Actinoplanes teichomyceticus ATCC 31121: one gene and its partner. The protein of the gene in region 1 interacts with the protein of each later gene in a pairwise test. Links are inferred from orthologs where the notes say so. Each region holds a gene or a part of one and is shown in the gene's direction. Other genes may lie near its edges. The genes, in order: aceE and nth.

The links.
Region 2: the proteins of aceE (region 1) and nth interact in binary tests that used the Escherichia coli proteins (3 or more experiments, as listed by UniProt). The link is inferred for Actinoplanes teichomyceticus ATCC 31121 from one-to-one orthologs.

The regions. Positions count from the first base shown.
Region 1 is NZ_CP023865.1:1,529,227-1,544,059, reverse strand. What follows is about bases 7,259-10,568. They hold aceE (pyruvate dehydrogenase (acetyl-transferring), homodimeric type), read left to right. Parts: upstream 7,259-7,629; coding sequence 7,630-10,368; downstream 10,369-10,568. Other genes in these bases: ACTEI_RS07045 (dihydrofolate reductase family protein), read right to left, coding at 10,443-10,568; ACTEI_RS07055 (YjbQ family protein), read left to right, coding at 7,259-7,477. Also shown: ACTEI_RS07090 (ribonuclease FAU-1 family protein), read left to right, coding at 1-35; ACTEI_RS07085 (helix-turn-helix domain-containing protein), read right to left, coding at 180-1,238; ACTEI_RS07080 (hypothetical protein), read right to left, coding at 1,235-1,495; ACTEI_RS07070 (peroxiredoxin), read right to left, coding at 3,523-3,987; ACTEI_RS07065 (DUF3052 domain-containing protein), read right to left, coding at 4,060-4,491; ACTEI_RS07060 (transketolase C-terminal domain-containing protein), read right to left, coding at 4,614-6,842; more of ACTEI_RS07055, read left to right, coding at 7,064-7,258; more of ACTEI_RS07045, read right to left, coding at 10,569-10,976; gltX (glutamate--tRNA ligase), read left to right, coding at 11,257-12,669; ACTEI_RS07035 (hypothetical protein), read left to right, coding at 12,974-13,690; ACTEI_RS38130 (TetR/AcrR family transcriptional regulator), read right to left, coding at 13,946-14,731. UniProt on the Escherichia coli protein: Component of the pyruvate dehydrogenase (PDH) complex, that catalyzes the overall conversion of pyruvate to acetyl-CoA and CO(2).
Region 2 is NZ_CP023865.1:7,966,746-7,981,112, reverse strand. The notes cover bases 10,868-13,711. They hold nth (endonuclease III), read left to right. Parts: upstream 10,868-11,820; coding sequence 11,821-12,603; downstream 12,604-13,711. Other genes in these bases: ACTEI_RS35135 (NUDIX hydrolase), read left to right, coding at 13,154-13,711; ACTEI_RS35140 (TlpA family protein disulfide reductase), read left to right, coding at 12,600-13,157; ACTEI_RS35150 (CapA family protein), read left to right, coding at 10,868-11,728. Also shown: ACTEI_RS35185 (RidA family protein), read left to right, coding at 1-412; ACTEI_RS35180 (MBL fold metallo-hydrolase), read left to right, coding at 508-1,326; ACTEI_RS35175 (adenylate/guanylate cyclase domain-containing protein), read left to right, coding at 1,323-4,952; ACTEI_RS35170 (serine/threonine-protein kinase), read left to right, coding at 4,984-5,976; ACTEI_RS35165 (ATP-binding protein), read right to left, coding at 6,053-8,056; ACTEI_RS35160 (carboxyl transferase domain-containing protein), read right to left, coding at 8,068-9,444; ACTEI_RS35155 (Crp/Fnr family transcriptional regulator), read right to left, coding at 9,658-10,335; more of ACTEI_RS35150, read left to right, coding at 10,541-10,867; more of ACTEI_RS35135, read left to right, coding at 13,712-13,882; ACTEI_RS35130 (MarP family serine protease), read left to right, coding at 13,910-14,367. UniProt on the Escherichia coli protein: DNA repair enzyme that has both DNA N-glycosylase activity and AP-lyase activity. The DNA N-glycosylase activity releases various damaged pyrimidines from DNA by cleaving the N-glycosidic bond, leaving an AP (apurinic/apyrimidinic) site.

The DNA.
Region 1 (14,833 bases):
GCCGGCCGGCCCGGCGCTGGTCCCCGTTCCGCTGACCGGACGCGTCGCGCGACCGGGCGCCCGCGGCGTCGTGCCGGCGCGTTGTCCGGGCACGACGCCGCGAGCGGTCCCGCGGCGCCGTGCCGGCGCGTTGTCCGGGCACGACGCCGCGAGCGGTCCCACGGCGCCGCGCCGTCAGGTCAGATGGGCACCCCCATCTGCTCGGCCAGCTCGGCGATCGGTCCCGGCACGGGTGAGGTGTTCCGGGTCCGGCGGAGCACCTCGGAGAGCACCTCCTGGGCGAGCGGGCGCTCGTGCGCCGGGTGCGGCCCGTGTCCGGGCTCGGCCCCGAGCAGCCCGGGAGCGGGCTGCTCGGAGACGCCGGTCCAGGCCACCCAGCTCTTGCCGATCGGGTCGCCGGGCGGCTGCGAGGCTCCGGACTCGGTGACCGTGTGCCAGTTGGCGTGCTGGGCGGCGTCGACCACCCATCCGCCGCACTTCGGACAGGTGTGTCCGGTGGGGCCGGTCAGCGCGACGGCGGCGGCCGGCCCGGCTGCCGGGATCGTCTCCACCGGGATGGGGGCGGTGGCCCGGGACGCGCTCGGCTTCCGGTGGCGGTACGTGTCCGCGGCGATCCACAGCGGCAGCCACTCCTGCATGACCAGCGCCTGGGGCACCTTGAGCTCGGTGCCGAGCTTCCGGACCAGGGCCCACGCCGGAGCCATCTTGCCGTTGAACACCTTGGACAGGGTCGCCTTGCTGTAACCGACGAGCCCGCCCAGGGTTTCCAGGGAGAGCTTTCCGTTCTGCTGGTAAGCGAACCGGATCCGTTCGGCCAGCTCGGCTCCGGCGGTCTCGCCGTTGATCAGCTTGGCCTTCATCCGGGCCAGCTCGTGCTCCCGAGCCGCGGCGGCCCGCTCGGCGCGCGGAGTCGTCGCGGTGACGGGAGAGCGCGGCGCCGTCTCCAGAGCAGCCGCGGCGGCGGCCCGGGACACCCGCGCCTCCATCATGTGCACCTCGGCGTAGAGCTGCCGGGCGCGCTCCTCCAACGCCTGCACACGCTGCTCGCGGAGGCGCAGCTGCGCCTCCTTCTCCCGCGCGTCGCTGAGCCGCTGCGTGACGCTGTCGAGCATGTGCTGGAAGTGCGCGGTGACCTCGGCATGCTCGGGCGGGGACAGAAGCTCCTCGTCGTCGCGCCCGGCCCGGCGGCGCCGGCCGGCGGACGGGCGGGCGTCGTCGGCGCCGGAACCGGCCGTCATCGATTCACATCCTGGACGAACGAGATGGCGCCGGGCAGCGGGACGTCGTCGACCACCCAGCGCGCCACGCTGGCGGCGACCAGCCCCAGGCCGAGCAGCGCGAGCAGCACCGACTCCAGGTCGCTCCCGGTCGCCAGCAGCGCGGCGCCGACGAAGGCCACGACGACGAAGATGACGACACGGCGCCGGCCGCGCCGATCGCCCACGCCCGGGGACGGATCATTCTGCTGGTAAGGCGGGGTGACACTACGCGACATACAGATCTCCACTCTGGTAATTGACCCTGGGCCACAACTGCAGAAACAGGAAATACGGGGGACAGCACGGAAACTCCTGCTGGTGGACAGGAGGCCTCAGCGCCGCCCGACATTCTGCCCCAGAGGACCGACGGAAACCAACACAGGCGGTTGCCCGATGAAGATCGGGAAACCTGACATGATCAACAGGAGACAGCGCAGGCAACTCCGCCCCGGGCGCCCCACGCGGAGAACCGCACGAGCGCTTTCCGGCCTTCGAAGAATGCGGGAAATCCGTAACGAATAAGGGGCCGACGCGAGCGCCAACGGCACCGCATCGACCCCTTATCGACTTCCCCGAAAACTGCCACCACAGCCAATTTCGGGGCTTTCTCCGAATCGGCCCAGGGTCAACCAGACGCGAGATCGGATGAGGATGTCGTGCAGAAATCCTCGTTTTGAGCGTACCCGACGGTAGGTTGCGCCGCCAGATGACCATGACACCCCGCAGGCAACTAGCGCCAGTCACCTACGCGGCGCTAACGAGAGACTGCGGGTGCGTGCCGTGCCCGCGCCACACTTAGGAAACTTGCGAAACGCCGCCTTCCGGGTCACCCCCGCCGAGCAGGACAGCAATAAACAGTATGATCATCCCGCAATGAAACGGCGCGAAACAGGGGGCAACAAAAATAAAATTGACATGCGTCACACAGTGCTTACTGTCGTCCTTTCGCACTACGCCGGTTCACCTGAACACCCGACCCCGTAGAAGCGATACCGGCCCACTCTACAATTCTTCACGAGCTGGAGCCGGGACAACGGATCACGGGTTCGCCGGTAGTCATTTGACCACCGATGACAAACCCGCAGGTGAGCCCTGCTCGCATTCCGCCGGGCCCAGAACCGGCCTCATATGAATGCGGCGAACCAAACAACTCCGAAGAACTGGCGTTCGATCTTAAAGGTAAAGCGACTCCCACCGCCGACCAGGAAAGCGAGCGGCACCGCATCCGGCTGAACCAGTCCCACAGCACCAAGCCAGCTAGTACGACAATCTACCTAAATCGGTCATATCACCTGCCAGCCGGTTCTCCACGGCACCGTTTCACGGCACAGTTTCACCCGTTGAACGGGATGGCCGCCCCGGCGTGTCGCAGCCGGAGAACCTCCCGGGCGGCGTGGCCCATCCTCGTGAATGATCGAGTCGTCATCGGGTGCACGACTGCGGCCCAGAAACGTCGTCAGTTGGTCGGCACGAGCGGCCACCAGGTCACCGCGGCCCGCCAGCCGCCCCGGTCCCGCCCACCACCGCGGCCCGGAGCAGCGCAAGACCCCTGGGCGCGAGCCGCCACCCGCTCACGGGAAGCAGGCCGGCCGCACGAACCACAGGCACCGCGGACTCCGCCGCCCCGTCACGGAAGCCGCTCGAATGTCCGCACCTGCGGGGACAACATCTCGTCCGGCCAGAGCGGCGCGTACTCGCGGGAAAGACCCCCGCACGCGCGGGGGTCTTCCGAGCGGTGGCTTTCTGGGCTGGTCCCAGATGGTGATGACGACCCGCTACCAGCGCCTCGCGCCAGAACTGGTCAGCGGCATCACCGAGCAGGTCGCCTGCCCGCTGTGGAAGAGCAACTAAGGCCGGAAATGAGACCGGAGCGGACGGCCGACCGGATCGGTGTCCGCTCCGGTGCTGTTCACGGTGGTGGGCGCGGTAGGTTTCGAACCTACGACCCCTCGCTTGTAAGGCGAGTGCTCTCCCACTGAGCTACGCGCCCGGCTCGGCTGTGCCGGAGTGGTCATCCTACCCTGCCCGCGATCGCCGCCCGGAGGCACCGCACACCGGGCAGCGGAGCCCACCCGGGAGGAATCGCTCCTTCCGGAGAGGCCCCGGACCGAAAGAACGGAACCGTGGCGACCCCGATGGCGCCACCCGGAAGCGACGCAGCGAGAACCGAACGGCACGAACAGGGCAGACTGAGCCGCCGCGACGGCGCGACCGCCCCGGAGCATCGCGGAGCCGGGATGGGACCGGGATGGACCGGCGTGGATCAGGCCTCGACGGCGGCGAGCGCCGCCCGCCACGCGCTCTGGTCCCGGGACTCCCCCGGCCCCGCCATCTCGGCGAACCGGATCGTTCCGGCCCGGTCCACCAGGAACGTGCCCCGGTTGGCGAAGCCGCTGTCCTCGTTGAAGACGCCGTACGCCCGCGCCACCTCGCCGTGCGGCCAGAAGTCGGCGAGCAGCGGGAACGCGAAGCCCTCCTGCTCGGCCCAGACCTTGTGGCTGTACACCGAGTCGACGCTGAGGGTGAGCACCTGCACCCGGTCGTTGGCGTACCCGTCGAGGTTCTGCTGGATCTCGGTGAGCTCGCCGTGGCAGCGCCGGCTGAACGCGAGGGGGTAGAAGACCAGCAGCACAGCCTTGCGCCCGCGGAAGTTCCCGAGGCGTACCTCTTGGTTGTTCTGGTCTTTGAGCAGGAAATCCGGCGCCGGCCGGCCTACCTCGATCGGCATCCGCCCAGCCTAGCCACGCCGATCGGCCGGCGTCCGGGAGGGACGCCGACCTGCGCTGAGGGGGTGGGTGAGCTACTTCTTCTTGGCGCCCCGCGGGGAGACGAGCCGGGCCCCGGTCCAGTCCTTGCCGGCGTTCACCGTCGAGGTCTGCTGCAGGCCGGCGGTGGGCGCCGACTCGCTGATCTCGCTCGGCTCGACGTGTCCGTCGCGCCCGGCCTTCGGGGTCAGCAACCACACCACGCCGTTGTCGGCGAGGGGGCCAAGAGCATCGGTGAGCAGCTCGAACAGATCACCGTCACCGTCGCGGTACCACAACAGCACCGCGTCGACGACCTCGTCGGTGTCCTCGTCGACCAGCTCACCGACGCGTTCGGTCAGGGCGTCACGGAGATCCTCGTCGACATCGTCGTCGTATCCCATCTCCATGACCACCATGTTCGGCTCGAAGCCGAACCGGTCCGCCAGGCTACGTACGCCGTCGGCCTGACCCGCGGTCGCGCTCACTGTCCAAATCCTCCTAGCCGTGAAAATGCACCCGGAACCAGCTGTAAAAATTCATCGGAACCTGGGGGTAGTCCACACACTCCGGGCCTCGGGCGCAAGTGGCGCACCGAGTGTGTGGCAATTTACCGCGCCAGCAGGGCGTGGGCACCCTGTGTGATGGCATCTTCTCCCACCAGTACGTGCTGGGCGGCCGGACCCAGGGGAACGGGTGCGTCGGCGGCGGCCACCCGGCGCGCGGACCCGACGAACGCCCCGTCGACCAGCGCCGCGAGCACGCCCTCGCCGACCCCGCCGGAGCGACGGGTCTCGTCGACGATCAGCACCCGGCCGGTCGCCGCGGCCTCGCGTACCAGGTCGGCCACGGGGAGCGGGCTCAGCCAGCGCAGATCGACCACCCGCGTGCCGTATCCGTCGGCGGCCAGCCGGGCCGCCACTCGAAGGGACATCCGCACCCCGCCACCGTACGTGACGATGGTCAGGTCCTGCGCCGTGCCCAGGGTGTAGATGCGGGCCCGACCGATCGGGGCGTGCTGACCGGCCCACCGGTCCGGGGACGGATAGGGCGCCAGCCACTCGTTGTCGCCTTGCTGATAGAGGTCCCTCGTCTGGTACAGCGACGCCGGTTCCAGGAAGACGCAGACGCTGCCGTCCACCTCGGCGGCGGCCAGGCAGGTGCGCAGCATCGGGGCGGCGTCCTCGGCGCGGGCCGGGGCGGCGACGACCAGGCCGGGCACGTCGCGCAGCACCGCGACCGAGTTGTCGTTGGCCAGGTGCCCGCCGAGCCCGTACGCGTCGGCGAGCGCCGGGACGCGCAGCACCAGGGGGTTGCGGTAGCGGCCCGAGGACAGGAACGACATGGTCGCCGCCTCGGCCCGCAGCTGGTCCTCGCCACCGTGCAGACCGGCCAGGCCGGGCAGTTCGGCGACCGGGAGCAGGCCGGCCAGCCCGGCGCCCAGGGCCAGCCCGATCACCCCGGTGGCGTCGGCCGGGGTGTCGAAGACCCGGTCGCCGCCGCGCTCGCGCAGCCCGGCGGTGACCCCGTGCCGGCCGCCCCGGGTGGTCGCCGGGCCGAAGACGAGCAGCCCGGGCCGGGCGGCCAGGGCGTCGGTGAGGGTGGCGTTGACGGTCTGCGCGAGCGTCATCGGGCCGGCCTGTTCGGGCAGCCGCCCGCCGAAGACCCGGGCCCGCCCGGCCGCGCCCGGCCCGGTGGCCCGGCTCGCGGCCTCGGCGATCGCGTGCGCGACCCGCAGCGGCCGGCGCGGGGCCAGGGCGGCGACGATCTCCCCGACGGTGGCCAGTTTCGGCTCGCCGAGCACCTCCTCGGCGGCCTTGCGGACCTGCCAGCCGACCTCGTCGTAGCGGGTGATGACCTCGTCCGGGCCGAGCAGTCCGGCTTCGACGAGCAGCCGGGCGGCGCCGACCAGCGGGTCGCGGTCCAGGTCGGCGCCCGGGTCCGGATCGCCCGGGTGGCCCAGCAGGCGCACCGTGCCCAGGTGCAGCACGGCGGGGCGGCGCTCGCGGCGGACGTACTCCACCGCCGCGGTGGCGGCGTCGTGGACGGCGGCCAGGTCGCATCCGTCGGCGTACGCGTAACGCAGCCCCGGGCGCCCGCGCAGCACCGCCGCGGCCCAGCTGTCCGCGGCGGCCCCGCCGGGCGCGTCCTCCTCGCACACCAGCAGCAGCGGGACCGGCTGGCCGGCCCGGTCGTGCCAGCCGGCCGCGTGCAGGGCGGCGGCCGCGCCGGGCTGGGCGGTGTCGTCCGCGGCGAAGGTGGCCGCCACGATCGCGTCGGAGGGCCAGCGCGGGTCCGGCGCGCGGCCCAGGCCGTACGCCAGGCCGACCGCCCTCGGCAGGTGGCCCGCCGCCGCGGAGACCACCGGGACCAGATGCAGCCCGGCGTTGCCGAACACCCGGTCGCGCCCGCCGCTGATCGGGTCCCGGACCGACGCCACCACCCCGCGCAGCACGTCCCGGGCGGCCTCCTCCAGCCGCCGGGCCGGGTCGCCGCCGGACGGCTCGGCCCGGTACGCCGCCCGGACGCAGTAGAACGCCGCGGCCCGGTCGTGCGGCAGGGCCGGGTCGTCGCCGCGCAGCACGGCGGCGACCGCGGCATTGCCCTCGTGGCCGGCCGAGGCGACGGTGTGGAAGCCCTCGTTGAAGCTGCGCAGCCAGCGCGCGGCGAGGTCGAGGTGGCGGGTGGTGAGCTGGGCGTCGAAGAGTTCCAGGGCGCGGGCGCCGGTCAGCGTGACGCCGTCACGGACCGGGTCGCCGGGCGCCCGTGGGTGCTCCGGAGGCCGCAGGGCCGAGACCGCATCGCGGAACCGCTCGTCGAGGTTTTGCGGGGTGGTCACGAAGCCAGCATTACGGACCCGGGCGAGCGCTGCCACCCGCCGGATTCCGATCACACCTGTCGATCTTCCGACGCGGCCGGGCCGGGCGGTGGTGCGATATCGGCATGGTCGGGGATCGACACGGTCCGGCGCGGCGCCGCCGCACACCCGGCGCCCGCCGCGTCCCGGCCGGCGCGGCGGCTGCCTGCCCGGCGCCGGAACGGTGCGCATAGGCTCGCCGGATGCGCACCGAAGTGATCACCGTACGGACCGGGAGCTCGCCGGCCGTCGTCGACATCACCGCCGAGGCGGAACGCTTCCTCGGCGAGCACGCGAGCGGCGCGGACGGGCTGCTGCACGTGTTCGTGCCGCACGCGACCGCCGGGCTGGCGGTGATCGAGACCGGCGCCGGCTCGGACGAGGACCTGCTGACCGCGATCGGCGACCTGCTGCCGGCGCAGGACCGGTGGGTGCACCGGCACGGCTCGCGCGGGCACGGCCGGGACCACGTGCTGCCGGCCTGGATCCCGCCGTACGCGAGCCTGCCGGTGTTCGGCGGGCGCATCGCGTTCGGCACCTGGCAGTCGGTCTGCCTGGTGGATCCCAACGGCGACAACCCGGTTCGCCAGGTCCGTTTCTCGTTCCTCACCGGGTGACACCCGAAGTTACTGGTCAGTACGTGTGTCGCGCATCGCTGCCCCGACCGTTAGGCGTGACGACGCCCACCGTTAAGGGGCAGGATGGAGACCTCCGGGCGATACGCCACCTGGATCGCACCGGTTCCGACACTCAACCAAGAGGATTGCCTGTGGCCACGGAGCGCAAGCGCCCGGTGATCAGCGATGGCCTGCCGAGCCAGCTTCCGGACATCGACCCTTCGGAAACAAACGAATGGATCGAGTCCCTCGACGGAGTCATCGACGAGCGGGGCGCCAAACGAGCCCGGTACGTTATGTTGCGCCTGCTGGAGCGCGCCCGTGAACGACAGGTGGGCGTTCCGCCACTGACGTCCACCGACTACATCAACACGATCCCGCCGGAGCGGGAGCCGTGGTTCCCGGGGGACGAGTTCGTCGAGCGGCGGATCCGGGCGTACATCCGGTGGAACGCCGCCATGCTGGTGCACCGCGCGCAGCGTCCCGAGATCGGCGTCGGAGGCCACATCTCGTCGTACGCGTCCAGCGCCAGCCTCTACGAGGTGGGCATGAACCACTTCTTCCGGGGCAAGGACCACCCGGGCGGCGGCGATCAGATCTTCTTCCAGGGCCACGCGTCCCCGGGCATGTACGCCCGGGCGTACCTGGAGGGCCGGCTGAGCACCGACCAGCTCGACGGCTTCCGGCAGGAGCTGAGCCACCCGGGCGGCGGTCTGCCGTCGTACCCGCACCCGCGGTTGATGCCGAACTTCTGGGAGTTCCCGACCGTCAGCATGGGCCTGGGCCCGATGAACGCGATCTACCAGGCGCGGTACAACCGCTACCTGCACAACCGCGGCATCAAGGACACCAGCCAGCAGAACGTCTGGGCGTTCCTCGGCGACGGCGAGATGGACGAGGTCGAGTCGCTCGGCGCGATCGGCCTGGCGGCCCGCGAGGAGCTCGACAACCTCACCTTCGTGGTCAACTGCAACCTGCAGCGGCTCGACGGTCCGGTGCGCGGCAACGGCAAGGTCATCCAGGAGCTGGAGTCCTTCTTCCGCGGCGCCGGGTGGAACGTCATCAAGGTGGTCTGGGGCCGCGAGTGGGACCCGCTGCTGGCCGCGGACACCGACGGCGCGCTGGTCAACCTGATGAACGTCACGCCGGACGGCGACTACCAGACCTACAAGGGCGAGTCCGGGGCGTACGTCCGCGAGCACTTCTTCGGCCGTGACCCGCGCACCCGCAAGCTCGTCGAGGGCATGACCGACGACGAGATCTGGAACCTCAAGCGCGGCGGTCACGACTACCGCAAGCTCTACGCGGCGTACAAGGCGGCCGTGGAGCACACCGGTCAGCCGACGGTGATCCTCGCCAAGACGATCAAGGGCTGGACGCTGGGCTCGCACTTCGAGGCCCGCAACGCCACCCACCAGATGAAGAAGCTGACCCTGGAGGACCTCAAGGGCTTCCGGGACCGGCTCTACCTCGACATCAGCGACAAGCAGCTCGAGGAGAACCCGTACCTCCCGCCGTACTACCACCCCGGCGAGAAGTCCGACGAATACCAGTACATGCAGGAGCGCCGCCGCGAGCTGGGCGGTTACGTGCCGTCCCGGCGCACCAAGGCCAAGTCGCTGGCGATCCCGGACTCAAAGGTGTTCGGCGACATCAAGCGCGGCAGCGGCAAGCAGAAGGTCGCCACCACGATGGCCTTCGTCCGCCTGCTCAAGGACCTCATGAAGGACAAGGAGTTCGGCGCCCGGTGGGTGCCGATCATCCCGGACGAGGCCCGCACCTTCGGCATGGACTCGCTCTTCCCGACGAAGAAGATCTACTCGCCGCACGGCCAGACGTACACCTCGGTGGACCGGGAGCTGTTCCTGTCCTACAAGGAGGCCACGACCGGCCAGATCCTGCACGAGGGCATCAACGAGGCGGGTTCGACGGCGAGCTTCATCGCGGCCGGCACGTCGTACGCGACGCACGACGAGCCGATGATCCCGCTCTACATCTTCTACTCGATGTTCGGCTTCCAGCGCACCGCCGACGAGCTGTGGGCGGCCGCCGACCAGATGACGCGCGGCTTCCTGCTCGGCGCCACCGCCGGGCGCACCACGCTCAACGGTGAGGGCCTGCAGCACGAGGACGGGCACTCGCTGCTGATCGCGGCGACCAACCCGGCCGTGGTGGCGTACGATCCGGCGTTCGCGTTCGAGATCGCGCACATCATCGAGAACGGCCTGCACCGGATGTACGGCGAGAAGCAGGAGAACATCTTCTACTACCTCACCATCTACAACGAGCCGGCCGTCCAGCCCGCCGAGCCCGCGGACGTCGACGTGGAGGGCCTGCTCAAGGGCATCTACCGGTTCTCCGAGGGCCCCGCGCTGGACGGCCCGAAGGCGCAGATCCTGGCGTCCGGCACCGGTATGCGCTGGGCGCTCAAGGCGCAGGAGCTGCTCGCCCAGGACTGGGGCGTGAGCGCCGACGTCTGGTCGGTCACCTCGTGGACCGAGCTGCGCCGGGACGCGATCGAGGCCGAGGAGCACAACCTGCTGCACCCGAGCGACCAGCCGCGCAAGCCGTACATCCAGCAGAAGCTGGAGGCGGCACAGGGTCCGTCGGTGGCGGTCAGCGACTGGATGCGGGCGGTGCCCGACCTGATCGCCCGCTGGGTGCCGAACGGTTACACCTCGCTGGGCACCGACGGGTTCGGTATGAGCGACACCCGGCACGCGCTGCGCCGCCACTTCCATGTGGACGGCGAGTCGGTCGCCGTGGCCACGCTGCGCGAGCTCGCGCTGCGCGGCAAGGTGCCGGCGCACGTCCCGGCCGAGGCCGCCAAGAAGTACGCGATCGACGACGTCAACGCGGCTCCGGTCGGCGAGACCGGCGGCGACAGCTAGGTCGGCGCACGCCGGAATGGCCCGTCACGACAGTGGCGGGCCATTCCGCGTTTCGCGCCCGGCCGGGCGCCGGCTCAGGCCGGGACGTAGGTGACGACCTCGACGCCGGTGCCGGTCCGCCAGCTCCCGGTCAGCGAGAGAGCGATCTTGGTGCCGTCCTCCCAGAGCCGCCGCCCCTCGCCCTGCACCACCGGATAGATCATGAGCCGGTACTCGTCGATCAGGTTGTGCCTGGTCAGGTAGTTCACCAGGGTGGCGCTGCCGTTGATCAGCAGGTGGCCCGGCCCGGCCTTGAGCCGCGCGACCGCGTCGGCCACCTCGCCCTGCAGGAAGCTCGCGTTCCACTCCGGGGTGGTGAGCGTGGTGGTCGCCACGTGCTTGGGCATCGCGTTCATCTTCACGCCGAACTCCCCGGTCGCCTCCTCCATCTGCGGCCAGGCGGACTTGAAGCCCTCGTAGGTGCGCCGGCCGAGCAGCAGGGCGTCGGCCTCGCGGAGGTTCGCGTCCTGCCAGTTGCCGAGCTCGTCGTTGAAGTACGGCCCGCTCCAGGCCGGCTCCTCGAAGACGCCGTCGAGCGTCACATACTCCACCGCGACAACCTTGCCCATCGCTCTCACCTCGCTATTTGACTGCCTCGTTAATTAACTGACTGGTAAAGTAGGCTTCTCGGCGCGCGGGTGTCAAGGGGTCCGCGCCGCCGGCCGGCACGTGGAGCCCGAGCGCCGGCCGGGATCCGGGGAACGGCCGGGCCGGCGGCGCCGGGCAACGGAGCCGCGCGGTGCCGCCGGGGACGAGGGGTTCCGCCGGAGCGGGTCCGGCGATCACCCTATTCCGGGACCAGCCGGGCTGGGTCCGTAAAGCCATCGCCGGTCTCGGTAGTCTGAGCGGGTGACTGTTCGCGTACGTTTCGCCCCCTCACCCACCGGCATGTTTCACGTGGGCGGCGCCCGTTCGGCGCTGCAGAACTGGATCTACGCCCAGCAGCACGGCGGTGTCTTCGTGCTCCGGATCGAGGACACCGACGCGGCCCGCAACCGGCCCGAGTGGACCGAGGGCATCATCTCGGCGCTGGACTGGATCGGCATCGAGCGCGGGACGTACGAGGGACCCTACTTCCAGTCCTCGTACGCCGCCGACCACACCGCCGCCGCCACCCGGCTCTACGGCGAGGGCAAGGCCTACTACTGCGACTGCAAGCGCGAGGACGTGATCGCCCGGACCGGCAACACGCACACCGGCTACGACGGCTTCTGCCGTGAGCGCGGGCTCGGCCCGGGCGAGGGCCGCGCGCTGCGCTTCCGCACGCCCGACGAGGGCGAGACCGTGGTCGAGGACCTGGTCCGCGGCAAGCCCACCTTCGAGAACCGGCTGATCGAGGACTTCGTCATCGCCCGCAGCGACGGCTCGGCGGTGTTCCTGCTGGCCAACGTGGTCGACGACATGAGCATGGGGATCACCCACGTGTTCCGCGCCGAGGAGCACCTGCCGAACACGCCGAAGCAGCAGCTGCTCTGGGAGGCGCTCGGCGCCACGCCGCCGGTCTGGGGCCACGTCCCGGTGATCGTCAACGAGAAGCGGCAGAAGCTGTCCAAGCGGCGCGACAAGGTCGCCCTGGAGTCGTACCGCGACGAGGGCTACCTCGCCGCCGCGATGCGCAACTACCTGATGCTGCTCGGCTGGGCGCCCACCGGTGACCGCGAGATCGTCCCGTGGTCGGTGATCGAGGAGGAGTACCGGATCGAGGACGTCAACCACGCTCCGGCGTTCTTCGACGTCAAGAAGCTGCGCGCGTTCAACGGCGAGTACATCCGGGCGCTCACCCCGAAGGAGTTCACCCAGGTCTGCGCGCCGTGGCTGACCGGCACCGGCACGATCCCGGCCCCGCCGTGGGACCCGGCGAAGTTCGACATCGACGTCTTCACCACGATCGCCCCGCTGGCCCAGACCCGGATCGCGGTGCTCTCCGAGATCGTGGAGAACGTCGACTTCCTCTTCCTCGACGAGCCGGTGCACGACGAGGCGTCGTGGGCGAAGGCGATGAAGGAGGGCGCGGCGGACATCCTCGACGGCGCCGCGGCCGCGTTCGGCGAACTGACCGACTGGCGCGCCGAGGCGCTCAAGGCCGCGCTGGAGCAGGTCGGCGAGGCACGCGGGCTGAAGCTCGGCAAGACCCAGGCGCCGGTGCGCGTGGCGGTCACCGGCCGTACGGTCGGGCTGCCGCTGTTCGAGTCGATCGAGGTGCTCGGCCGGGAGCGCACGATGTCCCGGATCGCCGCGGCGCGCGCTCGCCTTTCCGCCTGAACCGGCGCTTTTACCGCATTCGGCGACCGGTCACCATAGCTGGTCGTCGAATGCGGTGATGCGGTCCGCTACAAGGGTGGCCACCGCCCCCACGGATTGCGGGGACCAAGTAATATTCGGCCGCTGATCAACGGCGGAAAACCGTCCTCCGCAGTCGTCCCCCACATGGCTCCAATTCACCCTGCCTCGAGATGCGGCCGGGCCGGTGTCCGGGAAGGCTGGAGGCCGAGGCCGCGCTCCGGTCGTCACCGGAGCACGAGCAGCGGTTCACGCAACCATGTCATCCACGGGCGGGGGAGGTCGGATGGTGGTTCGACGGGTGATGAAACGGGCCGCCGCCGCGGCGGTCGGCGGGCTGGCGCTGGCGGGGGCGCTGGCGCTCGGCGTCCTTCCGGCGTCGGCGCAGGCCGCGCCGGCCGGCAGCGGCACGGCCGGGGCGGTGTGGCCGGTGGCCAAGCCGAAGCCGAAACTACAGCCGACCACGATCCACATCACCGGCCACGACGTGCCGGACGACGGGATCACGGTGCTGCAGGCGGAGGACCCGAAGCTGTTCCGGATGCTGATGGACGAGGTGGGGTGGCTCGCCTCGGCGACGCCGCAGACCTCGGCGCCCAAGTCCGCCAAGCTCGGTCCGAAGTACACCGTCAAGGTGCTGATCCAGCAGAACGCCACCCAGGTGTACGAGCTGTACCCGCTGGCCACCGGTGGTCCGCGGGCGCACCGGCCGGCGAGGCAGCCCTCCGGCCGCAAGCCGGACGGCTGGTTCTACGGCCGGCTGTCGATGTCCGAGACGCTGCGCCTCTCCGGCGTCCCGCTGAAGGCGAAGCCGGACGTGGTCAACGGCGGGATCGGCGGCGGCGTCGGCGAGACCATGGAATCGTCCGAGCTCGATCCGGTGGCCGGGGCGTCCGAACTGTTCGGCCAGATGCGCCGCCTGCTGCTGCTCAACGGCGCGATCCTGCTGGTGATCCTGACCGGCCTGGCCGGCATGGCCTTCGTGATCCGCCGCCGGATCTGACCACCCGCCGTTCGCCCTGGCTCGCCCCGCGAGCCAGGGCGTTTTCCCTTTCCGCGGCGCGGCAGCCGATCCGCGAACCCATTTCCCGCGAGGCCGCCCACCGGCGGAAAACCCTTCCCGATACGACCTGTGGGGCCCCGCCCGCAGGCTTCTCAGCCACGCCCCGTGCGGGTCCCGCGCGGCGCCCCGGCCGGCTCACCACCGCGACGCGCCGCCGCGCCGTGGGCACCGCACCGGCCGCGCCGGCACGAGCGATCAGCGCGGATCGGCGGCATGGCGGCGGGACGCCCGCTCGACGAGCGCGACCAGGTCCGCCAGGTCGGCGTCGAACTCCGCCTGCCCGGCCACCACGTCCCCCGCACCGCTCCCGGCACCCCCCGGCAGTTCCCCCGCACCACCGGCCGCCGCACTCTCCCGCGCCGCGAATCCCTCCCGCGCCGCGGACTCTTCCCGCGCCGCGGCAAATTCCTCCCGCGCCGCCGCGGATTCCTCCCCCGCCGCGGATTCTTCCCCCGCCGCCGCGGATCCCTCCCCCGCCGGGTGCCCTGCGCCGGCGGGCTCGGCGGCGGGGACGGCGGGCAGCCCCCCGGTGACCTCGCCGGTGGTGTAGCCGAGCAGGAACGCGCAGATCATCCGGGCCAGCCGGGGCACCTCGTCGTCACCCACCCCGGCGTCGTGCAGGATGCCCCGCAGCGCCGCGGTCAGCCAGGACGCCGAAGCCCCGGCCGCGGAGCGGTTCAGCAGCAGCGGGAAGGCGCTGGGATGCGCGTGGGCGAGCGAGCGCACCGCCCGGCCCAGCGCCCGGAGCCGGCGCCGCCAGTCGATGTCGGCGAGGTCGTCGCCGACCGCCGTGCCCAGCTCCAGGTGCAGCAGATCGACGAGGCCGTCGAGGAGGGCGTCCTTGCCACCGACGTACGGGTAGAGCGCCATCGAGGTGAGCCCGACCCGTTCGGCCACCGCCCGCATCGACATGGCCGCCAGACCGCGCTCGTCCACGAGGGCCAGCGCCTGGTCCAGGATCAGCCGTCTCTTGTCGTCCACCCGTTCACCGTGACCAGCCATCCCGCCCCGGCCGGCGAAACGCGCCCACACCACCGCCCCCGCTCACCCCGTCGGGTGAGCCCGCTCCAGCCAGCGCCCGGC
Region 2 (14,367 bases), 6.4 Mb from region 1 along the record:
GTCCGTGGTCCCGCCGCTGGCGTCCTACGTGCCGGCCGTGCAGTCCGGCAACTACGTCTACGTCTCCGGCCAGCTCCCGATGGTCGAGGGCAAGCTGGCGCGGACCGGCAAGGTGGGCGCCGAGGTGACCGCCGAGGACGCCACCGACATGGCCCGGATCTGCGCCCTCAACGCGCTGGCCGCGATCGACTCGCTGGTCGGCCTGGGCCGGGTCGTGAAGATCGTCAAGGTGACCGGCTTCGTGGCGTCCGCCCCGGGCTTCACCGGGCAACCGGCCGTGGTCAACGGCGCCTCCAACCTGTTCGGCGAGGTGCTCGGGGAGCAGGGCCGGCACGCCCGCAGCGCGGTCGGGGTGAGCGAGCTGCCGCTGGACGCGCCGGTGGAGGTCGAGGTCATCGCGGAAGTGGCGTGATCTTGGGCGGGTTCGGCCGGGTTTGATGACCCAAGGTGACCGGGACGGACATCGTGTCTCGGCTCACCATGGACCCGCGACGTACGATTCTCGGCATGGGGGGTGCTGAGCCCGCGTCGGCCGAGGTCGACCGGCTGCCGGGTTGGGTGTCGCTGCTACGCGCCCCCAATCCGGGTCCGATGACTCTGGACGGCACGAACACCTGGGTGCTGCGGGCGCCCGGGGCAGAATGCGCCACGGTGATCGATCCCGGCCCGCTGGACGAGGCGCACCTGCGCCGGATCGCGCAGCTCGGGCCGTTCCAGTTCATTCTGGTCACACACGGTCATCACGACCACGTCGAGGGCGCCGAGCGGCTCTCCGAGCTGCTCGGCGGCACCGCGGTGCTGGCCGCCGACCCGGCGCACTGCGTGCGTGGTGAGCCGTTGGACCCACGGGAGCATCTCGGCCGGAACGGACTGGAAATACAGGTCCTGGACACTCCAGGGCACACCGGTGATTCGGTGTGCTTCCTCGTCGAGTGCGGGAACGAGCGGGTGATGTTCACCGGCGACACGATGCTGGGGCGCGGGACCACGGTGGTGGCCCACCCCGACGGCGACCTGACCGCCTATCTGGCGAGTCTGGAGCTGCTCACGGCGTACGAGAAGGTCCTGATGCTGCCCGGTCACGGACCGGCCCGGGCCGACACCGCGGCCCTGGCCGCGCAGTATCTCGACCACCGCAGGGAACGCCTGGCGCAGGTGGCGGCCGCGATGGCGGCCGGAGCCGAGACGCCGCAGGCGGTGGTCGACATCGTGTACCCGGACATCGACCCACGGGTACGGTTCGCGGCCGAGTGGTCGGCCGCGGCGCAGATTGTTCACCTGCGGCGGGAATCAGCGTCGAGGGCCGACGGTTTGGACCGGCTGTGACCTGCCCCGTGTGCGGCACCGTCGCCGTTCCCGGTGCCCGCTTCTGCCACCACTGCGGGTCCGCGCTGCCCGCCGCCGCCGCGCTTCCGGCCGCCGAGCGCCGGATCGTCACCGTGCTCTTCGGCGACCTCTCCGACTTCACCTCCTGGTCGGAGGATCTCGACCCGGAGCGGGTCGGCGCGGTCACCGACCGGGTGCTGGCCGCGCTGGCCGGCGCGGTGAAGACGTTCGGCGGGCACGTGGACAAGCTCACCGGCGACGGGATCATGGCGGTCTTCGGCGCCCCGGTGGCGCACGAGGACGACGCCGAACGGGCGGTCCGGGCCGCGCTGAGCATGCAGCGCGCGGTCCGCCGGGTGCTGGACGACGAGCGCGGCGGCGGCGCCCCGCTCGGCCTGCGCGTCGGGCTGAACACCGGCGAGGTGGTCGCCGGGATGCAGGCCGGCATCGAGTACACGGTCATCGGCGACACGGTGAACACCGCGGCCCGGCTGGCCGACGCCGCCGCGGTCGGCGCGGTCTACGCCGGTGAGCGCACCAGCGGCGGCACCCGGCACGTCGCCTCGTGGCGGCAGCTGCGGCCGCTGCGGCTCAAGGGCAAGCGTGAGCCGGTGCCCACCTACGAGCTGCTCGGCCTGCACGACGCCCCGGGCACCCGCTCCGGCCTGGGTGACGAGGCGCCGTTCGTGGGCCGGGAGGCCGAGCTGGGCCGGGTCTCCGGACGGCTGGCCGAGGCGATCGACTCGGGCACCCCCCGGGTGCTGGTGATGACCGCCGAGGCCGGGATCGGCAAGTCCCGGTTCGCCGGGGAGGTGAAACGGCTCGCCGCCGGTTACGAGGTGGGCACCGGGCCGTACGCCGGGCACGGCGCCCGGGTGCTGCGGGTGCGCTGCCGCGCGTTCGGCGAGCGGCGCCGTTACGCGCCCCTGGCCGACCTGGTGCGCAAGGCCGCCGGCCTGCCCAAGGACGTGGTCGCCACGGTCGGCCGCACGGTCGTCGAGGAGCGGCTGCGCAAGGTGGCCCAGCGGCTCGGCGTGCCGCTGGACATCGACCGGTTGCTGGTGCTGCTCGGCTACGGCGAGGCCCCGGTCAGCCCGGGCGGCCCGGCCGCGCCCGCGGACTGGCCGCCGAGCGCCAAACGGGTGGACGCCGAGGCGATCTCGATCGCGGTCGCCGACCTGCTGAACGCGATGGCCGCCACCACCCCGCTGATGGTCATCGTGGACGACCTGCACGACGCCACCGCCACCACGGTCGACGCGCTGGGCAGCACGCTGTCGCTGCTGGAGGGGCCGGTGGTGGTGCTGCTGCTCGGGCGGCCGGAGCTGGTGCGTACGGCGGGGGCGCTGACCCGGCTCTCCGACGCCGAGGTGCACACCCTGCCGCCACTGCGGGGCGCGGACGCGTCGCGGCTGCTGACGTCGTACCTGAGCGGCGGGAAACTGCCGCAACCGGACACCGACCGGATGCTCGCCACCGCCCAGGGCAACCCGTTCTACCTGGCCGAGATGGTCACCCTGCTGATGGAGCGGGGCGCGCTGACCCCGGCGGTCGGCGCGAACGCGGCCGGCAAGTGGCAGCTCGCGGCCGGCTCGCTGGGCAGCCAGCTGCTCTCCCGGGACCTGGCCGCGGTGCTCGCGGCCCGCATCGACGCGCTGCCGTCGGAGCCGCGCGCGGTGCTGCGGGACGCGTCGGTGGCCGGCACCACGGTGCCCGCGGGGGTGCTCGAGGCGCTGCAGGACCGCCGCGCGCCGAGCGAGCTGCCGCCCGGCGTGGACCTCGCGGCCCAGCTCGAACGGGCCGTGGACGAGCTGCTGCAACGGCGCATGATCCACCGCAGCCGCGGCGGCTTCCAGTTCACCACGCCGCTGATGCGCGAGGCGGCGTACGCCGGGATCGGCAAGGCGGACCTGGCCGAGCGGCACGCCTACCTGGCCACCTGGGCCGCGCCGGAGACGGTGGGCCGGCACGCCGACGCGGCCACCCGGCTGAGCCTGAGCGACAACGAGCGGGACGCGTTCGTGGCCACCCACGCCGAGGCCGCGATCGACCTGGCGAACGCGGTCCGGCTGCGCCCGGACGCCGCGGTGCGCGAGGTGGCCGGCCTGGCGGTGGCCGCGCTCGGCCGGATGGCCCGGCGCGCGCTGGCCAACATCGAGCCGGCCGCCGCGATCGAGTACGCCGAGCGCGCCGCCCAGCTGGCCGGCGGTGACCTGCCGCTGCCCGACCAGCTGGTGCTGGCCCGCGCCATGCTGCGGCTGGGCCGGGCCGAGGAGGCGCTGGCGCACGGCGAGAAGATCAGCAAGAGCGCCGGCGACGACCCGGTCTGCCGGGCCGAGGCGATGATCGTGGTGGGCCGGGCGCACGAGGCGCTCGGCGACGGTGGCCGGGCGGTGGCCGCCTGGCAGGAGGCGCTGGAGGTGGCCACCGAGGCGCAGCTGCTGCCGGAGCGGGCGAACGCGATGCGCCGGCTGGGCATGGCCGACTTCCTGAACGGCCGGCTGAGCCAGGCCAGCAGCCGGTTTGCCGCCGCGTACCAGGTGACGCTGGCCGCCGGGGACCGGCACGGGCAGGCCTGGGCGCTGCAGAACCTCGCCTGGGTGACCACCACCCGGGGGGATTTCGCCGGCACCGACGCGGTGCTGGGCCGCGCCGCGCGGCTCTTCGCCGAGCTCGGCGACCCGGTGGGCCGCTCCTGGCTGCGCGGCACCACGGCGTTCGCCCGGCTGCTGGCCGGCCGGTTGCAGGAGGCGCGCCGGCTGGCCCGGATCTTCCTGCCCTTCGGCGACCGGGTCGGTGAGGGCTGGGCGGTCGGCACGCTGCGCGTGGTCGAGGCGTACGCCGCCGCCGAGCTCGGCGACCTGGGCGCGGCCGACAGCCAGGCACGGCGGGCGTACCGGGAGTTCCAGGAGGTCTCCGACGACTGGGGCTGCGGCCTGGCCATGGTGGTGCGCGGGGTGATCGCCCGCGGGGTCGGCGAGCTCGACCACGCCGCGGACCTGCTCGGTGACGCTCTCTGGTACGCCGACAAGACCGGTCACCCGCTGCTGCTGGGGATGGCCGGCACCCTGCACGGGTTCGTCGCGCTGCAACGTGGCGACCTGGCCACCGCGGAGGCCGACGCGCGCCGGGTGATGACCTCGGTGGAGCCGCACAACTCGCTGGCCCCCGCCCAGGTCGGGCCGCGCGTGCTGCTGGCCGAGGCGCGGACCAGGGCGGGCGACGCGGCGACCGCGGTGGGGCTGCTGGCGCCGATCGCCAGCGACACGTCGGCGCCGTCGCTGCTGTTCTCCCGGCGGCACGCGCTGGCGTCGTACGCTTCCGCGCTGCTCGCCGAGGGCCGGGTGGAGTCCGCGCTGACCTGGATCGAGCGGGCCCGCGAGGTGCCGGCCGAGGACGTGCGCAGCGGGGTGCTGGCGGCGATGGTCCGGGCCCGGGTGCTGGCCGCCTCGGACCGGTACGTCCAGGCGCGGGCGGCGGCCGAGGAGGCGGTCCGGCTGGCGTACGCCACCGAGCAGGCCAGCGAGCGCGCCGCCGCCGAGGAGTTGCGGGACACGCTGGCCGTCACCGCGGTGGAACCGCCCCCGGCGGAAACTGTCGCCTACGCGTCTGACATGCCGGGATGATCTCCCGGGTGGCTGGCGTATTTTCTACACCGTGACGGAGACACCGCCCGGCGCCCTGCCCGTGCCATACGTTCCAGGCATGTCCGGCTTGTCGGTCATGGCCCGGGGTGGTTACGCGACCGTCTACCGGGCCACGCAGGATTCCGTCGGGCGCGAGGTCGCCATCAAGATGGAGAACCGCACCCTGGACAACGCTCGGGACCAGGCCCGCTTCCTGCGCGAGGCGCGCGCCGCCGGGCGGATGTCGTCGCATCCGCACGTGGTCGACCTGTTCGATGTGGGCGTCACGGTGGACCAGCATCCGTACCTCATCATGGAGCTCTGCGACGGGTCGTACCTGGACCGGATGCGGGTCCAGCCGCTCGGCGCGGCCGAGGCCCGCGACGTCGGGGTGAAGATCGCCGACGCGCTGGTGCACACCCACGCCAACGGGGTGCTGCACCGCGACGTCAAGCCCGCCAACATCCTGTACTCGCAGTTCAACCAGGCGGTGCTGGCGGACTTCGGGCTGGCCGTGCTGGGGGAGATGCGCGATTCGTCGGTGACCCTCGAGGTGCTCACCCCGGCGTACGCGCCGCCCGAGATGTTCCGGCACGAGAGCCCGTCCGGCGCCGCCGACGTCTACTCGCTGTGCGCCACCCTCTACGCGATAATGAGCGGCCGCCCGCCACGCTGGCCCAGCGACCGCAGCCCCAGCCTGGTCACCCTGATGGACCTGTTCCAGCAGCCGATCCCGGAGCTGCCCGGGGTGCCGGCCGCGTTGACCGACGTGCTGCGCCGCGGCATGGACAACGACCCGAAGTCCCGGCCGTCCGCCCAGGAGCTGCTCGACCTGCTGAGCAACCTGCACCTGGACCCGAACACCCCGCCGCCGTCACCGTCGGTCTACCGCTCGTCGTCGACGTTCGTGCCGCCCCGGCCGCGGCCGGTCGCCCCGGCCACACCGACCCGGTCGGACGAGACGCCCACCGTGCACACCCAGGGCCGCAAGACCGGCTTCTTCACCAAGTGGTTCAGCTGGTAACCGAGAAACCCCTTCCCCGGTACGCATCGGCGGGCCCCGTCCGCAGGCCACGGGCCAGGCCCCGGGACCACCCGCGTCACTCCGGGTCCAGGACCGCCAGCAGCTCGCCGGTGTCCACCTCGGCGCCCGGGTGGACCGGTAGGGAGGCGACCACACCGGCCGACGGCGCGTGGACCGGGTGCTCCAGCTTCATCGCCTCCAGCGTCAGCAGCAGCTCACCGGCCCGGACCCGCTGGCCCGGCACCACCAGCACGCGCCGCACCGCGCCCGGCAGGGGCGCGATCAGCGAGCTCTCCGCGGCCTCCGGAGCGGGCAGCGGGAACCGGGAGATCTCGCGGAGCGTGACCGAACCCTCCGGGCTGTCCACGTACGAGACATCACCGACCCGGTGCACCAGGACCGCCAGCCGGATGCCCTGCACGTTGAGCACCACCCGGTCGCGCCGGGCCGAGACGACCACGATCGGCGGGTGTTCGTCCACCGGGGCCTGCCCGAGCCCGGCCAGGTCCAGCTCCTCGGGGTCGACCGAGCGGACCCACCAGCCGGCCAGCTCACCGTGCCGGTTCATCCGGTAGCCGACCTCGACCGGGCCGGTCGGGCCGTCGTAGACCGCGGTCTGCGAGCCGGACGGCACGTTGCGCCAGCCGGACGGCAGGGTGCTCAGCACCGGCGCGCTGGCCCGCCGGTCGGCGGCGCCGGCCAGCGCGGAGGCCAGGCAGGACAATCGGACCGCGTCCACCGAGGAGAGCAGCGGCGCGAACACCTCGGGATGCCGGTCCAGGAAACCGGTGTCGATGTCGCCGGCCCGGAACGAGTGGTGCCGCAGGGTCCGCACCAGCAGGTCCCGGTTGGTGACCACGCCGTGCAGCTGGGCGCGGGCCAGCGCGGACGCCAGCATCCGGGCCGCCTCCTGCCGGGACGGCGCCCAGGCGATCAGCTTGGCCAGCATCGGGTCGTGGTGCATACCGGTCACCGAGCCGTCCGCGACCCCGGAGTCCAGGCGCAGGCCGGGCTGCGGCAGCGGGCGGAACGAACCGGCCACGTCGGGCACCGCGAACCGGTGCAGGGTGCCCGCCGAGGGCAGCCACGCGTACGCCGGATCCTCCGCGCAGATGCGCACCTCGATGGCGTGCCCGCGGATCGGCGGCGGCCCGGGCATCGGCAGGCTGCCGCCCTCGGCGACCAGCAACTGGAGCCGGACCAGGTCGTAGCCGGAGGTGCACTCGGTGACCGCGTGGTCGGTCTGCAGGGTCGGGGTCAGCTCCAGGAACCAGAAGTCGCCGTCGGAGTCCAGCAGGAACTCGACCGCGCCGGCGCCGACGAAACCGAGCGCCCGGACCGCGACGATCGCCGCCCGGCACAGGTCCTCGCGCAGCGCGGCGTCCACCGCCGGCGACGGGGTCTCCTCGACGATCTTCTGGTACCGGCGCTGCACCGAGCACTCCCGCTCGCCGAACGGCACCACCGCGCCCATCGCGTCGGCCAGGATCGGCACCTCGATGTGCCGGACGTTGGGGACGTACGGCTCGCAGAACACCTCGCCGTCCACCTCGCGCCGGGTCGAGGCGACCGCCTCGGCCAGCGTCGCGGCGTCCCGGACCACCCGCATCCCGACGCCCCCGATGCCGGTGTCCGGTTTGATCAGGACCGGAAAGCCGGGCACCGTCTCCGGGTCGGTGAACGTCGGCAGCACCGGCACCTTCGCCTCGGCGACCAGCTTCTTCGTCTCGGTCTTGCGGTGCAGGGTGCGCAGCGTCGCGGCCGGTGGGCCGACCCAGATCATTCCGGCGTCCACCACCGCGGCGGCGAACTCCGGGTCCTCGGCGAGCACCCCGTTGCCCGGGTGCACGGCGTTCGCGCCGGCCCGTTTGGCGGCCGCGATCAGCGCGTGCTGTTCGAGGTACGTGGTGGCCCGGGTGCTGCCCTCCAGGTGGACGGCGTAGTCGGCCTCGTTGACATGCGGGGCGTCGGTGTCGACGTCCGAGTAGACGGCGACCGTCTCGATGCCGACCAGGCGGCAGGTGGCGAACACCCGGCGGGCGATCTCACCACGGTCGGCCACCAAGAGTCGTCGGATCACGGGTCTACCTTTCAGGGTCGGAACACGCCGACGTGTTCGGCACCTGCCACGGCGGCGCTGTGCACTGCGGAGAGGCAGAGGCCGAGGACCGTACGGGTGTCGCGGGGGTCGATGACGCCGTCGTCGGCCGCGGCGGGCTCCGCCGTGGGACGCGGCCAGCTGAACTGGAAGCGGGGCTCGTCGGCGCGGGCCGGTGTGCCGCCGGGCTCCGGGCCGATGGTGAGGACCAGGTGCGGCACGGTGGACTTGGCGACCGCGTGCACCAGGGGGGCGTCGTGGCGTACGTCGGCGGTCTCGCCGTCGCCGGGCGCGGGCGGCCCGGGGTGGCGCAGGAACAGCACCGGCGTGGCGGTGGCGTTGGCCAGTTGCAGGAAGTGCACCGCCTTCTGCGACTCGGCCGGGGAGAACCAGGCGCCCGGGCTGGCCAGTACTCCGATCGGGTAACCGTGCAGCTCCCCCCATCCGGCCACGAGCACGCTGCCCTGGCCCGGTTTGAACTCGTCGAAGTCGGAGTCGTCGAGGACCCGGGCGAGCACCTCGCGCGGGTCGAAGCGGTCCGGCCCGGCGGCCGCCAGGCACAGCAGCGCCTCGCTGTCGTAGCGGGGCTCCGGCGGGTGGGTGCTCCGGGGCGGTGGGCCCTGCTTGCGCCAGTTGAAGCGGCGTACGCACTGGCGGGCCAGGCGCAGCCCGTCCCGTTCGTCCTCGGCGAGCTGGTCGGCCGGCCCGGCCGGGCCGGCCGGCACCACCGGGGTGGCGCGTACCTCGACACCGGAGCGCTGCGGGTGGATGGTGAGCACCTTGGCGTGCCCGCGTACCACGATCGTGTAGTCCGAGAGGGCCGGCAGGTACGCCGCGTCGCCGCTGGTGGTGCCGAAGACCACGCACACGGTGGGCACCCGGTCGGCGGTGAGCCGGCTCAGCTCCCGGGCGATGCTCCCGGCCGGGGCCGCCTCCCCGGCCGACTCCACCAGGTTGACCAGCGGCAGCCGGTTCTCCGACGCGATCCGGGCGGCCCGGCGGATCTTCTTCGCGGTGTACGGGTTGACCGCGCCCCCGTCCACGGTCGGGTCGTTGGCGATGACCACGCACTCGACGCCCTCGACCACGCCGATGCCGGTGACGACGCTGGCGCCGACCGGGAACTCCGAGCCCCAGGCCGCCACCGGGGACAGCTCCAGGAACGGGCTGTCCTGGTCGAGCAGCATCTCGATGCGCTCCCGGGGCAGCAGCTTGCCGCGCGCGTGATGCCGGGTCACCCACTTCTCGCCGCCGCCGGCGCGCGCCTCGTCGAGGGCGGCCTCCAGCGCGGCGAGCCGCTGCAGGGTGGTGCTGCGCCCCTCCAGGTATGCCGGGTCGCGCGGGTCCAGCGTGGTGCCGAGCACGGTCATGAAACGACCCCGATGCCCGCTACGCCCCTACCTGCGTTCAATGCCGCGCCCTTCCCATGTCCCGCCGGTGCCTCTCGGCCACCTCCGTAACGAGTGGCCGTGCGGGCACGACACGGATCCGGCTTGCGAGCGCCGGTCACCGGGAAGGGTGGATCAAGCACGTTTGAGGGGCTGCCCCGCAGGACAGCCCCTATGACGTGGGAGGGCGGAGGGTCAGACCCGGGCGCGCCGGGCGAGCCGCTCCGGATCGAGGATGATCACGCTCTTGCCGTCCAGCCGCAGCCAGGCGCGGGAGGCGAAGTCGGCCAGCGCCTTGTTCACCGTCTCCCGCGAGGCGCCGACCAGCTGGGCCAGCTCCTCCTGGGTGAGGTCGTGGGTGACGCGCAGCACGCCGCCGTCCCGGGTGCCGAAGCGCCCGGCCATCTGCAGCAGGTTCTTCGCGACCCGGCCGGGCACGTCGGTGAAGATCAGGTCGGCCAGCGCGTCGTTGGTGCGGCGCAGCCTGCGGGCCAGCACGCGCAGCAGCTGCTCGGCGATCTCCGGCCGGTTGTTCAGCCACGGGCGCAGCGACGACTTCTTCAGCCGGGCGAGCCGGCTGTCGGTCACCGCGGTCGCGGTCGCGGTGCGCGGGCCCGGGTCGAAGAGGGAGAGCTCGCCGAGCATGTCGGACGGGCCCATGATGGAGACGAGGTTCTGCCGTCCGTCCGCCGCCCGGCGACCGAGCTTGATCTTGCCGGACAGAACGATATACAGACTGTCGCCGGCCTCGCCCTCGTTGAAGACGACGTCGCCCTTGCGGACTTCGATCGTGTCCATCTCCTTGGCGAGCGCCTCGGCGGCTTCCGGGTCAACGCCCTGGAAGATTCCGCTGCGCGCCAGTACCTCATCCATCGCCGCACCTCCGAAACGCGCAACGTCTGCGCTCGATCAGTCTAGGCGCACGCGGGCGGGAAACGGGCGGCCACCCCTTGATCCAGATACTGGACGGTAACCAGGTTTGCCGAGACCGGTGGTGACAATTCGACGGTCCGGGCATATCGGGACGGCACGTTCGTCGGTCGCTCCGGGCTGCGACTCGACGGTATCGTCCGGGTCGATGAATTCGCACCCCCGCTCCCACCGCGAGCGCCGTTCCGGGCGGTTTGCCCTCAAAGTCGGGTTAGCTCTCGTTGTCCTCGCGGGCCTGGGTCTCGGTGGCGTCGCCCTGGCCGATCGGCGTGGCGACGACAAGCCCGCCTGGCAGGGATCCACCGCCGCGCCGGCGCCCGGCTCGACCGGCAACTCGACCGGGGCGCGGCCGGAGTCGGCCGCCCTGCCGACGGTCACCCTCTCCGCCACCGGCGACATCATGATGGCCAGCGCGCCCGGCGGGCTGCCGCCGCGCAACGGCGCCGGCTTCTTCGACTCGGTCCGCAAGGCTCTGGCGTCCGATCTGGTCATGGGCAACCTGGAACAGCCGCTCACCGAGGACACCGGCACCTCCAAGTGCGGCTCCCCGCCCTCGCCGAACTGCTTCGCCTTCCGATCCCCGCCGTCCTATGCCGAGCACCTCGCCGACGGCGGGTTCCAGCTGCTGAACACGGCCAACAACCACGCCAAGGACTTCGGCGCGGCCGGGTTCCGCAACACCATCGAGGCCCTGGAGGGCGCCGGGTTGCGGCACACCGGCGCCGAGGACCAGATCACCGTGGTCGAGACGAAGGGCGTCAAGGTCGCGGTGGTCGGCTTCTCGCCGTACGCCGGAGCCAACGACCTCAACGACCTCACGCACGCCCGCGCCGTGGTGAAACGTGCCGCGGGCCAGGCCGACCTGGTCGTGGTGCAGGCGCACATGGGCGCCGAGGGCGCGAGCAAGAACCACGTCGAGCCGGGCAGTGAGAGCTTCTTCGGGGAGAACCGGGGCGACCCGATCAAGTTCAGTCACACGGTGATCGATGCCGGGGCGGACCTGGTGATCGGGCACGGGCCGCACGTGTTGCGCGGCATGGAGTTCTACCGGGGCAAGCTGATCGCGTACAGCCTGGGCAACTTCGCCGGCGGCGGGCGCACGCTGTCCAAGGACGGCATCCTCAAGTACGCCGGGGTCCTGCGCGTCACCCTGACCGCGGACGGGTCGTACGCCGGTGGCCGGTTCCTCTCCACCTACATGAACAGTGCCGGCCTGCCCACCCGGGACACCGCCGACGAACGCGGCCGGGAGCTGGTCGCCGACCTGACCGCCGCGGACTTCCCGGAGAGCGGGGCGACGATCGGCGCCGACGGGACGATCAAGCCCGCCGCGTGAGGCGACGGGGCGACCCGCCGACGTACTCTTTACCGGTGACCCGTCCCCGCAACGCGCCCGCCGACGCCGGGACAGCTCTGCTCCAGCGGTCGATGAGGCGTTTCGCGGGGGAGACCCCGATCGGCCGGAAGCGCCGGGCCCGGAAAATGGCCCGGCTGCTCGCCGACACGCATCCGGACGCGCATTGCGAGCTCGACTTCAGCACGCCGCTGGAGCTGGCCGTGGCGACCATCCTTTCCGCACAGACCACCGATGTCCGGGTCAACCAGGTGACCCCGCGGCTGTTCGCGAAATACCGGTCGGCCGCCGACTACGCCGCCGCGGACCGAGCCGAGATGGAGGAGCTCCTGCGGCCCACCGGCTTCTTCCGGGCCAAGACGAACTCGCTGATCCGGCTCGGACAGCAGCTCGAGGAGCAACACGGCGGCGTGCTGCCGCGCAAACTGGAGGAGCTGGTCGCGCTCCCCGGCATCGGGCGAAAGACCGCCAACGTGATCCTCGGCAACGCCTTCGGGGTGCCCGGCATCACCGTCGACACACACTTCCGCCGGCTCGCCAACCGCTTCGGATGGGTCGACGAGACCGACGAGGTGAAGATCGAGTTCCTGGTCGCCGACCTGATCGAGAAACGCGACTGGACCATGCTGTCGCACCGGGTGATCTTCCACGGGCGGCGGGTCTGCCATGCGCGGAAACCGGCCTGCGGGGCGTGCACGCTCGCCGCGCTCTGCCCGTCGTACGGCACCGGCCCGACCGAGGCCGTCCCGGCGGCCAAGCTCCTCAAGGGGCCCCGGGCCCGTGACCTGGCGGCCGCCGCGGGCGTGGACCCGCAGCTCGTACCGGCCGCGGCCGTCCTCGCCCCGGAGGAGCCGTGAGGTTGCGACACACCGCGCCGGTCGTGGCGGCCCTGCTGCTGATCGCCGGGTGCACCGGCGGCACCGCGACCGAGTCGCCGGCGGACCCCGCGGACCCCTCGCCGTTCGCGGCCTGCCCGGCGCTCTCCGGCGGCGGCGCCGATCTGCCCGACGTCTCGCTCGCCTGCTTCACCGGCGGCGGCCGGGTCCGGCTGGCCGACCTGCGCGGACCCGCGGTGATCAACATCTGGGCGTCGTACTGCGGCCCGTGCCGCACCGAGCTTCCGGTCATGCAGCGGCTCGCCGACCGCACCGCCGGCCGGCTGACCGTGCTCGGAGTGGACAGCGGGGACACCCGCGGGGCGGCCGCCTCGTTCGCAGCCGACCACGGCATCACCATGCCCAACCTGTTCGACCCGGAACACCGGCTGGCCGACGGGGTCGGCACGGTCACCCTGCCCAGCACCATCTTCATCGGCGCGGACGGGAAGAGGTATGTCCACCGGTACCCGATGGACGCCGCCGAACTGAGCCGGCAGCTGCGCGAACACACCGGCATCGAGGTCGCCCTATGAGTCAGGGCGTGCTGCTGGACCGGCCGGACGACCTCCCAGCCTGGTTCGAGCCACTTCTGGCCCGGGTGTCCACCTGTCGTACCGAAGACTTCACCTCGCTGCGCCGGCCCGCCGGCGGCCCCGGGCGCTCCAGCGCGGTCCTGGTGCTGCTCGGCGAGAGCCCGCCGGCCGCGGACACCCCGGGCGGCCCCGACCTGCTGATCCTGCAGCGGGCCGCGACCATGCGCAACCACGCCGGGCAGCCCGCCTTTCCGGGCGGCGCCACCGACCCGGATGACGCCGACGCGGTGGCCACCGCGGTGCGCGAGGCCCAGGAGGAGGTCGGCCTGGACGTGTCCAGCGCCCACCCGCTGGCCCTGCTCCCGGAACTGTGGATCCCGGTCAGCCGGTTCTCGGTCACCCCGGTGCTGGCCTGGTGGCGCAAGCCGCATCCGGTCCACCCGCTGCAGCCCGCCGAGGTCGCCCACGTGGCCCGGCTGCCGATCAGTGAACTCGCCGACCCGCAGAACCGTATCCAGGTACGACACCCGAGCGGCTGGGTCGCGCCGGCCTTCCAGGTCCGCGGGCTGCTCGTGTGGGGTTTCACCGCGGGGGTGATCTCGGTGCTGCTGGACATGGCGGGCTGGGCGCGCCCGTGGGACCAGGGCCGCGTCGTGGAGCTTCCCGACGCCGAGGCCCCGGTGCCGGCGGCGCGCGGGGGCGCACCCGACGAGGTGGTGCCGTGACGTGCGCCTGACTTCTATGTTGAGTGAGTGCCAGTGGTCGATGTCATCCTGATCGTGCTGATGCTGCTCTTCGCGATCAGCGGGTACCGCCAGGGCTTCGTGATCGGTGCGCTCTCGCTCGGCGGGTTCTTCAGCGGAGTCCTGATCGGGCTGCAACTCGGCCCGTTGCTGGCCCGGCAGTTCGCCGACGGCACGGTGCGCCTGGCCGTCGCGCTGGCGGTGATCCTGGCGCTGGCCGTGCTCGGGCAGACCCTGGCCGGCTGGCTGGGCACCAGCCTGCGCCGGGCCATCTTCAACCGGCCGTTGCAGCATCTCGACGACGCCGGTGGCGCGGTGGTCTCGGTGGTCGCGGTGCTGCTGGCCGCCTGGCTGGTCGCGGTGCCGATGGGCTCGACCCCGTTCCCCGGGATCAACAAGGCGGTGCGCAGCAGCGCCATCCTGGGCGGGATCAACGGGCTGATGCCGGAACGGGCGCAGGCGCTCTC